4 regions of the Rhizobium sp. BR 315 genome follow, and region 3 is predicted to be linked to each of the others. Evidence: predicted binding sites of a transcription regulator. Region 3 holds the regulator's gene; each other region holds the start of a gene.
The links. The regulator LexA, encoded in region 3, represses DNA repair genes until DNA is damaged. The targets are predictions, from matches to a motif close to TGTTCNNNNTGTGTTCNG.
Positions count from the first base shown of each region.

Region 1: the regulator LexA is predicted to act here: its motif matches at 1,939-1,956, upstream of QD409_RS08580 (ribonuclease T2 family protein).
Region 2: the regulator LexA is predicted to act here: its motif matches at 2,136-2,153, upstream of dnaE (DNA polymerase III subunit alpha).
Region 4: the regulator LexA is predicted to act here: its motif matches at 1,461-1,478, upstream of QD409_RS33700 (helicase-related protein).

Region 1 is NZ_JARWKZ010000005.1:175,662-178,824, reverse strand. Features, by position in the region: gene QD409_RS08590 (DMT family transporter) at 1-851, opposite strand, end outside; gene QD409_RS08585 (alpha/beta fold hydrolase) at 871-1,803, opposite strand; gene QD409_RS08580 (ribonuclease T2 family protein) at 1,972-2,718, shown strand; gene ettA (energy-dependent translational throttle protein EttA) at 2,845-3,163, shown strand, end outside.
Region 2 is NZ_JARWKZ010000014.1:55,532-58,694, forward strand. Features, by position in the region: gene dnaE (DNA polymerase III subunit alpha) at 1-1,898, opposite strand, end outside; gene QD409_RS16135 (hypothetical protein) at 2,256-2,849, shown strand; gene QD409_RS16140 (DUF5680 domain-containing protein) at 2,929-3,163, shown strand, end outside.
Region 3 is NZ_JARWKZ010000004.1:109,374-112,536, reverse strand. Features, by position in the region: gene QD409_RS06600 (ComEC/Rec2 family competence protein) at 1-1,224, shown strand, start outside; gene lexA (transcriptional repressor LexA) at 1,205-1,927, opposite strand; gene QD409_RS06590 (VOC family protein) at 2,346-3,163, shown strand, end outside.
Region 4 is NZ_JARWKZ010000085.1:10,819-13,981, forward strand. Features, by position in the region: gene QD409_RS33700 (helicase-related protein) at 1-1,219, opposite strand, end outside; gene QD409_RS33705 (DUF3309 family protein) at 2,510-2,665, shown strand; gene QD409_RS33710 (YMGG-like glycine zipper-containing protein) at 2,709-2,966, shown strand; gene QD409_RS33715 (hypothetical protein) at 3,119-3,163, shown strand, end outside.

The sequences.
Region 1 (3,163 bases), on a different contig from region 3:
CATTTGATGGCGTTCGGGAAATTGTCGAAAACCAGCCAGCCGAAGATGGTTGCGGAGACGATCTCGAAATATTGCAAGGGCGCCAGCTTCGAGGCCGGCACGGCGCGATAGGCGTGTACCGTGAGAATGCCGGCGACGGCTGCGGTGATGCCGACACCGAGCAGATAGAGCATGGCTATCAAGTCAGGCATGACCGTATTCAGAATTGCAAATCCCGTTGCCTTGCCAACGAGGAGCAGGATAAGGCTGAAGGCGATGCCCCATATGCCAGTCTGGAACTGCATTGGCCAGGCATCCTCGCTATGGGAGACGACGCGGGTGATCATTACGTAGACGGCGATGCAGAGGGCGGTAACGACGGGCAGCAAGGCGACGAAGCCGACTTCCTGGAAGCTCGGCTGGATGATGAGCATCGCGCCGAAGAAGCCGACTGCACAGGCCGTATAGCGCCGCCAGCCGATGGTTTCCTTCAGGAAGATGCTGCTGAGAATAGTCAGTATCATCGGCTCTACGAAAAAGATGGCGATGGCGTCGGCGACTTCCATGACCTGCAGCGTGGTCACGAACGAGACCATGGACAGCGTCAGCATGCCGGCACGGATGGCATGTACGCCGCTGCGACGCCATGTCCAGACACCCCACTGCCCTCGCATGGCCATCATCGGCAGGGCAAAAAGCGCCTGCAAGATGAAGCGTGCGGCCGTAACTTCGGCCGGCGGAATGGTGGCCGCCGCGAGCTTGGAGAAGATATCGATAATCGGCGAAAGGATGACGGAGAGGAACATCATCGCAAGACCGAAAGTCAGCTCCGACTGCGGCAATCGTAGCGAGGAGCCGCCGCTGGTGTTCATTGGGGTATTCCTTTGAAAATCAATTCCTTGCCGTGATCTTCCTGCACCAATCGGCAAAGTCGGCAATGGCTTGATCGGCATCGATTTCGTTCAGCGTTTCGTGCCGCATGTCTGGGTAGATGATCGTTGTAATATGAGAGAAGCCTGCGCCCTTCAGATGGTTTGAAAGCCAGGAAATCGCTTTCCCGTTGTCCGTCGCCGGATCCTTCGCACCTCCGACGAGATGGATCGGCATGTCGCCCCGGAGCCGGCCGAGATACGCCTTTTGCGGCGCGCGAAAGCTGAGTTCGAATATGTCCAGCCAGAGCGAAACGGATGCGTCGAAGCCGCAGAGGGGATCGGCGACGTACTTGTCGACCTGCTCGGGGACGCGCGACAGCCAATCGAACTCGGTGCGACGATTGGCGATGGATTTGCCCCAGGCACCAAAGGTCAGCTTCGGCAGCGGCCCGCTTGGCACATCCGACCCCTTGAACATGCGCTCCGTCTTCAGGATGAGCTGAGCGGCACGGCCGGCAATGCCTGGGTTGAAATTGGAATTCCAGACCGTGACGGCATCGAATTTATCCGGGTGCGTGACGGCAGTATTGAGGCTGATCAAGCCGCCCATCGAGTGGCCGAACAGGATGATCGGCAGGCCGGGATGGGCAGCTGCAGCAAGCTCGCGCATGGCCAGAACGTCGGCAATGACCTGATCGACGCCGCCTCCGCGCGCGAAACGGCCGGTCGGGGCATCGGCGGCGACGGTTTCGCCGTGGCCGCGGTGATCATGCGCGTAGACGTGAAAGCTGTGGGAGGCCATGGCATGCGCGAAAGCCTCGTAGCGGCGCGAATGTTCAGCAAGGCCGTGGGAGATCAGGAGGATACCGCGCGCCTCGCCTGAAGCCGGCGTGTGATGATAGGCGATCGTCGCGCCTGTTGGACTATCCAGGCGTTGCGTCTCGGCGAACATGCATGGTTCCTCCCCATTTCGACGAAAGTTTATCAGCCGGTGGATTGCAATGGATAGGGATCGAAGCCCACAGAAATAAATTCTTTCGCGCTTTGTGATTCTCAGGGTTGCATACGCTCGGCCAAACTGCATATTTGTTCCTATAATGTTCTAATTTGGAGGCATGGAATGAAGCATTTGCTTCGGGTATTTGCGGTTGTGCTCCTTTCGGTCGGGACAGTCGCGAGCGCAGCGGCGCAGGAGCACAGCCGGGGGCGCACGCGCTTTATCCTGGCGGCAAGCTGGGAGCCGGCATTTTGCGCGACGAACCAGAAGAAGGCGGAATGCCGGAACCAGTCGTCGAGCAATCATGATGCCACGAATTTCTCGCTGCATGGCCTTTGGCCGATGCGGCAGGAATATTGCGACGTTTCGGATGATCTGAAACAGGCGGATCGCGGCCGTGACTGGAAGGATCTGCCGGCGGTACAGCTGTCGCAGGACGTCAAGGCGAGGCTGGACAAGGTCATGCCGGGCACGCAATCCGGTCTGGAACGGCATGAATGGATCAAGCACGGCACCTGCACCAAGCTCAGCGCCGACCAATATTTTTCCATTGCTGCCGGCCTAGTCGCCGAACTCAATACATCTGCCGTGCGCGATCTTTTCGCCAAGAATATCGGCAAGGAGCTGGATGCGGAAAGCATCAAGGCCGCGTTCGACCAGAGCTTCGGCGAGGATGCCAATGCGCGTATCAAGATGAGCTGCCGCAAGGTCGGTAACGTCAGGATGATCTCTGAACTGACGATCGGCTTGTCCGAAGATGCGATCGATCCGCAGCAGGGCAGCGAGCCGCGGCTTGCAAAACTGATCCAGGGTGCCGGCAGCACGTCGTTCGGCTGCGATCGCGGCGTGGTGGATGCGGCCGGTTTCTAAGCTGTTCCGGCCTTTGCGGCGCGGATAAATGCCCTCGGACAAGGTTTCGCCGTTGCCCGAGGGCCGGGTTTCGCCTACATAGCGGCACAATTCGCAATGTTATCCGCCCGTGGAGTAACCCAAGCTATGGCACGTCAGTTCATTTATCATATGTCCGGTCTGAATAAGGCCTATGGCGCCAAGAAGATCCTCGAGAATATTCATCTCTCCTTCTACCCCGATGCCAAGATCGGTATTCTCGGTCCGAACGGTGCCGGTAAGTCGACGGTGCTGCGCATCATGGCCGGCCTCGATAAGGAATATACCGGTGAGGCCTGGCTGGCCGAAGGCGCGACCATTGGCTACCTGCCGCAGGAGCCACAGCTCGACCCGACCAAGACCGCGCTCGAAAACGTCATGGAAGGCGTTTCCGCCAAAACGGAAATCCTCAATCGCTACAACGAAT
Region 2 (3,163 bases), on a different contig from region 3:
AACACGCCAACCGTCTCGCCGCGCGAGAGCATGTCATAGGTCTTCTTGTCGTCGAGCGGGATGCTGGCGAGATCGATGCTGATGCCGCGCTTGGCGACAAAATCGACCGCCGTCTTCAGAACCGTAAGGGTCTTCAGGCCAAGGAAGTCGAACTTCACGAGGCCGGCCTGCTCCACCCATTTCATGTTGAACTGGGTGACCGGCATGTCGGAGCGCGGATCGCGATACATCGGCACCAGCTTCGAAAGCGGCCGGTCGCCGATGACGATACCGGCGGCATGCGTCGAGGCATGGCGATAAAGGCCCTCGATCTTCTGGGCGATATCGAGCAGGCGGGCGACCACCGGCTCCTTGTCCGCCTCCTCCTGCAGACGCGGCTCCTCCTCGATTGCCTTGCTGAGCGGAGTCGGATTGGCGGGATTGTTCGGCACCAGCTTGCAGATCTTGTCGACCTGGCCATAGGGCATTTCCAGCACGCGACCGACGTCGCGCAGGGCGGCGCGCGCCTGCAGCGAACCGAAGGTGATGATCTGCGCCACCTGCTCGCGGCCATACTTGGCCTGCACATAGCGGATCACCTCTTCGCGCCGATCCTGGCAGAAGTCGATATCGAAGTCCGGCATCGAGACGCGTTCCGGATTGAGGAAGCGCTCGAACAGCAGCGAGAAGCGCAGCGGATCGACGTCGGTGATGGTCAGCGCATAGGCGACCAGCGAGCCCGCACCTGAACCACGACCCGGGCCGACCGGGATATCATGCCGCTTGGCCCATTTGATGAAGTCGGCAACGATCAGGAAGTAGCCGGGGAACTTCATGCGCTCGATGACGCTGAGCTCGAATTCCAGCCGGTCGCGATACTCCCTTTCCTCGTAACCCGGTGCCATGCCGAGCGAAGCCAGGCGGTGGTCGAGCCCTTCCACTGCCTGGGCGCGCAGCTCCGCGGACTCGGCGCGTTCGGCCTCTTCCGCATCGTCAGTGGCGCCGGTGAAGCGCGGCAGGATCGGCTTGCGCGTCTTCAGGACGAAGGAGCAGCGGCGGGCGATCTCGACCGTATTCTCCAAAGCCTCCGGCAGATTGGCGAAGAGTTTCGCCATGTCGGCGCGGCTCTTCAGATAGTGATCCGGCGTCAGGCGGAAACGCGTATCGTCCGAGACGATGGCATTGTGGGCAACGGCCATCAGCGCGTCGTGCGCGTCATAATCGTCACGCGTCGGGAAAAAGGCCTCGTTGGTCGCAACGAGCGGAATGTCATGCTCGTAAGCCATCGCGATCATCTTCTGCTCGTGGCGGCGATCATAGGTGCCGTGGCGCTGCAACTCGACATAAAGCCTGTCGCCGAAGAGACGCTTCAGCATCAGCAACCGGGAGAGCCCCTGCCCGGAGTGCCCTTCCTTCAGCGCCATGTCGACCGGCCCGCTCAACGATCCTGTCAGGGCGATCATGCCTTCCGTGCCAATCTCCTCCAGCCATGACGTGGTGATGTGAACGGCGCTATTGCCTTCGCCGCCGAGATAGGCGCGGCTCACCAGATCGACGAGGCGCTCATAGCCCTCCTCGGTGGAGGCAAGCAGCACGATCGACGGCAGCTTCGCCAGTGCCTGCTGCGGCCCGCGTTTCTCGCCCTCGCCGCCATCTTCCATGTCGATCGATACCTGACAGCCGATGATCGGCTGCAGGCCCTCGTCCATCGCCTTCTGCGAGAATTCCAGCGCAACGAAGAGGTTATTGGTATCGGTGATTGCGATGGCCGGCTGACTGTCGCCGGCGGCCTTGGCCAGTATCTTCTTGAGCGGCAGTGCGCCCTCTAGCAGAGAATAGGCGGAATGAACCCGCAGGTGTACGAATTCCGGCATTTCGCCGACCGGCGCAACCGCGCCGCTGCCACCTACATCTGCCATCTCATACCCTTCCGCATGCCAAAATGAATCAGTGCTATTTTCGGCATTGCGGATCATAAAGTCCAGAAGTTGCTCCCATCAAATACGGGAGCAAGCATGTGCATATGGAGGATAAAATTCACATCGCCATCATGATGAGGGAAAAGCTGGCAACGAACATGACGATGGAGGTGAATGCTGCAACGTCTCGAATGATATCGGTCATTTACGCTCTCCTTACTCGTTATGTTTTCTTTTTGTTCTATTTTTGTTCGAGAGTCAATAGAGGTGTCAATAAAATTCATCACCCGACTTTTCCGCCTGCGGATGGACGCGGAAATGGTCCGGCGCTATGCAGAAGCAAACGGGGACATTACGATGAAATCACTTGCCTGCGCTCTCATTCTTCTTTCGGCGGCAACGATTGCTCATGCTGACGACACCGCCGCGCCCGGCCGCATCATTGACGCCGCGATCGGCGACTGGAACAAGGATGGCAAACCGGATCTCGCCCTGCTCGCAGCAGGCGCCGAGGACGATCAGGCCGACAACCCGATCGGCGTCTATATCTATCTGCGCGATGACGAACACTCCTTGCTGAAGCTCGCCGCAAGCGCTCCGAACAAGATATGGGGCAGCGTCGCGCCCGGCGGCATCGTCGGCCAGGAACCGTCGATCTCGGCGCTGCCGAACGGTTCGATCGCGATCGTCTCGCAGAATGATGCCATCGGGCGGGATCGCTGGCATCAAACGCTGACGCTTGCCTATCGCAACAACAATTTCGTAGTTGCCGGCTACACTTACGATTCCCGCGATACGCTCGAGCCGAATAACAGCCATAACTGCGACTACAACGTGTTAACAGGCAAAGTGACCAAGGACGGCAAGACGCTGAAAGCCGAGGCCAAGACCGTCAGCATCCAGGACTGGCAGGACGATATCGGCCAGAAGGCCTGCGGAAACGGCGAATAGCTGCAAACGTTCTCTTTTTGTTCTTTACAAGCCGCCTGATCGCGGGCATTGTAGCCGCTCACCAGAATTGGAGAGCGTCATGCCGGATCTTACCGAGCTGAACGATTTTATTGTCATCGCCAAGGCCGAGACCTATGTCGGCGACGGCGAGCGACTGCCGTCCTGCCGCAATGGCTCGCATGACATCGGCTATGCCAGCGGCCGCTGGCGCTATCTCGACAGCTATTTCGGCGGCAGGGATTTCGCCGGGCAGGAGATCGTCTGGTACGATGGCGAGCCGATCTGGGCGATGAATTATTTCGGTCGTATCATCG
Region 3 (3,163 bases):
GCGATTGTCATTCTCGTTCTCTCACCATCGCAGGTGCTCGGGCCGAGCTTTCAGATGTCCTATGCCGCAACGCTGGCGCTGGTGTCGGGCTACACGCTCTGGAAACGAAGGCGGCATCGTGAAAGCATCCTTTCACGGTCGAAGTTCCTGAGTCCGCTGCTGTTCGTTTCGCGTTTCTTCGGCGGCATATTATCGACCTCGTTCATCGGTGGCGCTTCGACCGCGATCTTCTCGATAGAGTATTTTCACCGACTGGCGACATACGGCCTTGCCGCCAATCTTGCCGCCATGCCTATTGTCTCCTTTATCGTCATGCCATTCGGCATGGTCGCCATGCTGCTCATGCCTTTCGGCCTCGACGGGCCATTCTGGAAAGTCACCGGCGAGGGACTGGAGCTCGTCATCCTTGTTGCCAAGACAGTTGCCGGCTGGGGCGGCGATATCACGTTCGGACGCCAGCCGGCATGGCTGATGCCGACGTTCATCGCCGGCTTTCTGATCATGAGTGTGCTGCGAACCAGGCTGCGCCATCTGGGCTTCGTCTTGCTGCTTGCGACGATTGGCGCGGCGGCATTCGGCTCCGGCGTGCAGAAGCCTGATCTGATGATCTCCGAGGACGGTGCCTTGGTTGCTCTCAGGCAGGACGGGATATTGGCGACTAATCGTGAAAGACCACAGACCTTTATTTTCGAGCAATGGCAGAAGGCACTGGTTGCAGCTGAGCACCAGCCTCCAACGATCCTTCCTGCCGATAGCCGGCTTCCTCAGATCAGCAAGAAGCAGCGCCGTCGCCGATTAAGCGCGGACGAACAGAAGGCGGTACGCAAGGCAATGGGAGAGGCCCTCGATCAGACGATGCAGGGGAGCTTCGCCTGCCAGAAAGGCGCATGGTGCGTTGCAATGCTTGAGAATGGGACCATTCTGGTCACCATCGAAAACGCAGCCTATCTGCCACCGGCCTGCGATACGGCCAATATCGTCGTGACAGCGATACGCCTGCGTCTCGACCGCTGCCGCTCAGGCGCGATGCTCTTTACCGGCGCGACGTTGCGGCGAAGCGGATCAGTCGAAATGGACCTGCGCGGCGACATCCCTATCGTCTCCACAGCATTCGAAAATCCTCAGCGCCCATGGACCCGGCATCGGACCTACGATTGGCGCACCGGAACGTTCGGTGCTCCCATCGGATCGCGGCCATCACCGGCTAGTGATAACGGCGAATAAGGCCGACCAGCTTTCCCTGAACCTTGACCCGGTCAGGCCCGAAGATACGGGTCTCGTAGGCCGGATTGGCGGCTTCGAGAGCGATCGAGGCGCCTTTGCGACGGAAGCGCTTCAGCGTTGCCTCTTCATCGTCGACGAGAGCGACGACGATATCGCCCGGATTGGCAGTCGTCGAATTGCGGATAATGACCGTATCGCCATCGAAAATGCCGGCATCGATCATCGAATCGCCCCGTACTTCCAAAGCATAGTGATCGCCTGCACCAAGCATGTCGGCGGGAACGGTTATATCATGCGTATTGTTCTGAATGGCCGAGATCGGAACGCCTGCCGCGATGCGGCCCATGACCGGCACGGATACCGCACTATTGTGATCGTCATTTGCCACTTTCGGTGGAGCCGGCGGGGCAACGGGCTGGGGCTTGCCAAGGCTGCCTTCGATGACGCTCGGCGAAAAGCCGCGTCGCTGCTGCAAACTCGAATTATAGGCATCCGGCAGCTTGATGACTTCAAGCGCCCTGGCGCGATTCGGCAGTCGGCGGATGAAGCCGCGCTCCTCGAGCGCCGTGATCAGCCGGTGAATTCCGGACTTCGATGCAAGATCCAGCGCATCCTTCATCTCGTCGAAAGATGGTGGAACACCGGACTCCTTCATGCGTTCGTGAATGAAGAGAAGCAGTTCCTGCTGCTTGCGCGTCAACATCGTCTTGGAACCCCAGATCAAGAAAAAGTCGTGAAACAAATCCAGAACGGACACTATATGTTCCATATGTGTTCCGCAAGTGCTTAAATTTCGGTAAAGCCTTGTTCGGGCAATTAAATAATTATCACTGTCGAATGTATCGCCTGAAGACACTTGCACGTCACGTCTGCGCTAACCTGCGGATAAATATAGGAAATGCCGTCCGTACCGCCACGAAGACTTTCCTGGTTCAGCGGGTGCGTCTGATGCCTCTACGCGTACGACACTTCGTCGGATAAGCCCGCTATGGAAGAGAATCAGTAATCACGTTTCCGAGATTGCGTTTCGTTCACGCCGCCTGCTTTGTGCTCGTTGCTTCCATCTTGAATTAGGCGACGGATAGGCGCAAATCTGCACCTGCAGGGAAACAGGAGAAACCATGATTTCATCGCCGCACCCGCTGGATCATCTCGTGCTGCCGACCGTCAACATCGCTCTGGCGCGTGAACGTCTCGGTAAGCTCGGCTTTACCGTGGCTCCGGACGCGCGTCATCCTTTCGGCACCGAGAATGCCTGCGTCTTCTTTGCCGACAAGACCTATCTCGAACCTCTGGGTGTGGCGTCGCAAGAGCAATGCGAGACGAGCATTGCCGATGGCAATGTCTTCGTCGCGCGCGATCAGGCCTATCGCTTCCGTGTCAGCGAGGATGGTTTCTCGGCAGTGGTTTTCGGTACCGATGATGCTGCTGTGGATGACAAACGTTTCAGGGCTGCCACGATCTCGGCGGGGCGGATGCTGGATTTCTCCCGGCCCATGAGGATGCCGGATGGAACGCAAACCACGGCCGGTTTTCGCCTGGCCTTTGCCGCCGATCTGCGAGCGCCGGATTTTCTGGCCTTCTGCTGTCAGCGCATCAATCCGCTGCCGGCGGATCGCGGCGCGCTCGAGCGCCATGAGAACGGCGTGACCGGCATTGCACGGGTAGCGATGTCGGCAACGAAGCCGGCCGCGTTCCGCAGCTTCTTCGAGCACGTCGTCGGCAACCCCCGAATTTTTGAGCACTCCTTCGGGCTGACGATCAAGGCGGCCAACGCCGATATCGAGCTTCTGACGCCGCAAGGGATAGAAGCATTTTACGATTTGCGGGTCGGCGATCATGATCCGGGCTTGCGGGCGCGAGCAATCCTTTTCAAAACGCGCGATCTTTCCGTGACATCGTCGCATTTCGCTGCTAACGGCGTCACATATACGCGTAA
Region 4 (3,163 bases), on a different contig from region 3:
AGTCCTCTTTCACCGTGCCATAGCGCACAAGATCGGAAAAGAGGGTAGCAATGAGATCGGCGTGCTGTGTGGGCGTTATGCGCCGATAGTCCGGAAGCGCACAAGCTTCCCATAATTTCTCAACCCGGGCCGGGTTGCTGGCAAGATCGACAATCTCCAGGTCGCGTGACAAATATTCCAACGCCTGCTGGTCTACCGCAGGCAGCGCCCGCGTCAAGCCCTGCACGCGTGGCGCGTCTTCTAAACTGGCGCGCAGCGCGGCGATAGAGGAGAAATCGAAATCCTTGGTGCGCCATTGCAGCACTTTCACCGTATCGAACTCGTGTCCCTCGATCCGCCGCACCAGTTCGTCGTCGAAGGGATCGACCTGGCCCGTTACGCCGAAAGTGCCATCCTTCAGATGGCGCCCGGCCCGACCCGCGACCTGCCCGAGTTCGGCCGGATTGAGATTGCGGAACTGGTAACCGTCGAATTTGCGGTCCTGAGCGAAGGCCACGTGATCGACATCGAGATTGAGACCCATGCCGATCGCATCGGTCGCGACCAGATACTCCACATCGCCGGCCTGATAGAGTGCGACCTGCGCATTGCGGGTCCGCGGACTGAGCGCCCCGAGCACGACGGCGGCGCCGCCGCGCTGGCGACGGATAAGCTCGGCGATGGCATAGACCTCGTCGGCAGAGAAGGCGACAATCGCGGTGCGCTGCGGCAGTCGCGTGATCTTTTTCTGACCGGCATAAAAGAGATGCGAAAGCCGCGGCCGCTCGAGAACGGTAATGCCGGGCAGAAGCTGCTCGAGAATCGGCCGCATCGTGCCGGCACCGAGCAGCAGCGTCTCATCCCGGCCGCGCAAATGCAAAATGCGGTCCGTGAAGATATGGCCGCGCTCGAGGTCGCCAGCCAACTGCACCTCATCGATGGCGACGAAAGAGGCCCGCGTCTCTCGCGGCATGGCCTCGACCGTACAGACCGAATAGCGCGCATTGGGCGGCGATATCTTTTCCTCGCCGGTGACGAGGGCGACATTCTGAGCCCCGACCTTTTCTACCACGCGAGTATAGACCTCGCGCGCCAGCAGCCGCAGCGGCAGGCCGATAACGCCGCTGCCGTGCGCCACCATACGCTCGATGGCATAATGGGTCTTGCCGGTATTAGTCGGTCCGAGCACCGCGGTTACGCCGCGTCCGCTCAGGATCATAGGCTGCGAGATTTTAGTCATTGGTCCGTGTATGGGCGAGAAACTACCGTCTTCCGATCAGCAAGCTCCTCTTGGAAGAAAGGAAGAGATGACGACCATATGTGACAAAGGCAAGACCTGAATGAAAAAACAGTAGCCGGAACAATCGATTTCGCAATGGGTCGTTTCAACTGGAAGATACATTGCCCCTACATCCCATACGAGTCCAGCGGATTCCGGAACAGCCTGAGAACGAATCGGCGACGAATCGCTGACTCGATAGTGTTCCCTATGTGTTCGCTACTACATATGGAATTCGAATCATAGATTCCCACCAGATACTGAATCGCGATTTCACCGGTCTCTCCATGTGAAAACGAGTCAAGTGATGAATCCGAACGAAGCCGCTTTTCGCAAGCGACCATGGTTAATCATTTGTAAAGGATAACTATTTTTCCGATTCCAGCCGCTCTGTTAAGATTCGGGTCAAAGCCGGAACGAATCGGCGACGAATCGCTGATTTCGGCCGATTCTACCTTTGTTCCCCACAATATGTAGCGTCTTCGCCAGCGATTCACACTGGACTCTCGATGGTTGAAGTCGCGATTCGAGCCGAATCGTGGATTGCGATCAGTCTTTCGGCGAGCACAAATATAAAAATCGATATTTACATTCATAGATTGCAGACATTAACGCTTCGATCAAAGCTCGAACGATTCGGCGACGAATCGCTGATTCATGCATGTATTTCATTTATTCACGGCTATATATGGTGGCGCGGATGGGGCGACATCGCGACATGAAGAACCAGCATGTTCGCGAACTCCTCCGCAAACACCCTTGCGTTAACCGATCGAGCCCTCCCGAACGCTACTTTTCGGCGACTATTGGCGGCCTCCGCCCATGGCGGCTTCCCGCTGTTCCCTTCGTCCGGAGGGATCGCCATCGTGCTCCAGCGGCTTCCATATTAACCAAGGCTCAAATGCAGAACGAATCGTCGACGAATCGCAGACATGGGCTTTTTCCCGTTTTGTTCACCGCAACCTATTGTATTTTAATTATATTTTAACCATAAGATTAAGTCTCGCCTTACCCGCGGTTCCTGCCGGCTCGCGCCACCGCGTTAAGATTTCGCAGACCATGAATGCCCTCGGCGTCGGGATTTTTATTTCTTAGCCGGAACAATTTTATGCCACGCAAGTTTCTAAGGCAGAAGTGCTGGGAACACCGTCTGCGCGCATCGCGAGCGGTCACGGTAGAGGTTCTGAAGCGTGTCGCTGGATGGCTCAAGGCGTTGGGAATATTCGGGCACGGACATGGAGGAGACATATCATGCTTGGTACAGTATTGCTTGTGATACTGATTCTGCTGCTGATTGGCGCACTTCCGAGTTGGGGCTACAGTCGCGCTTGGGGGTATGGCCCGTCGGGTGGTCTCGGGCTTGTTCTCGTCATTGTTCTTATTCTGCTATTGATGGGGCGGATCTGATCCGCAGATCATTGTTGAAAACTTCGAAGCACCAGGAGCTAACATCATGAAGAAGATCATCGTCGCGATCGCCATCGTCGGCGCACTGGCGTCGTGCACGGCAACGGAAAAAGGCACAGCCATCGGCGCTGGCACCGGCGCTCTGATCGGCGGCGTTGCCACTCATAGCTGGGGTGGCGCAGCTGTTGGCGCAGTCGCCGGCGGCCTCGTAGGCAACCTCATCGGCCAGTCGCATGAACGCCGCGGCTACTGCATCTACCGCGACCGCTATGGCAACCGCTATGAGGCTCGTTGCCGCTAAGACCAAGTTTCATGACCGGCCGACTTGTCGGCCGGTCATGACATTCAAGCTTGGCACACCGGACGCTTGAAGCGGCAATTTGAGAGACGATTCCTTTCCCGCACCAGCCTGTTTGCGGGGATGAAGCAGTGTTTTGAGAAAGGACCGGCGTCATGGCCGCAATTATCGCAAGCATTGCAGCATTCGCACTCGTCGGC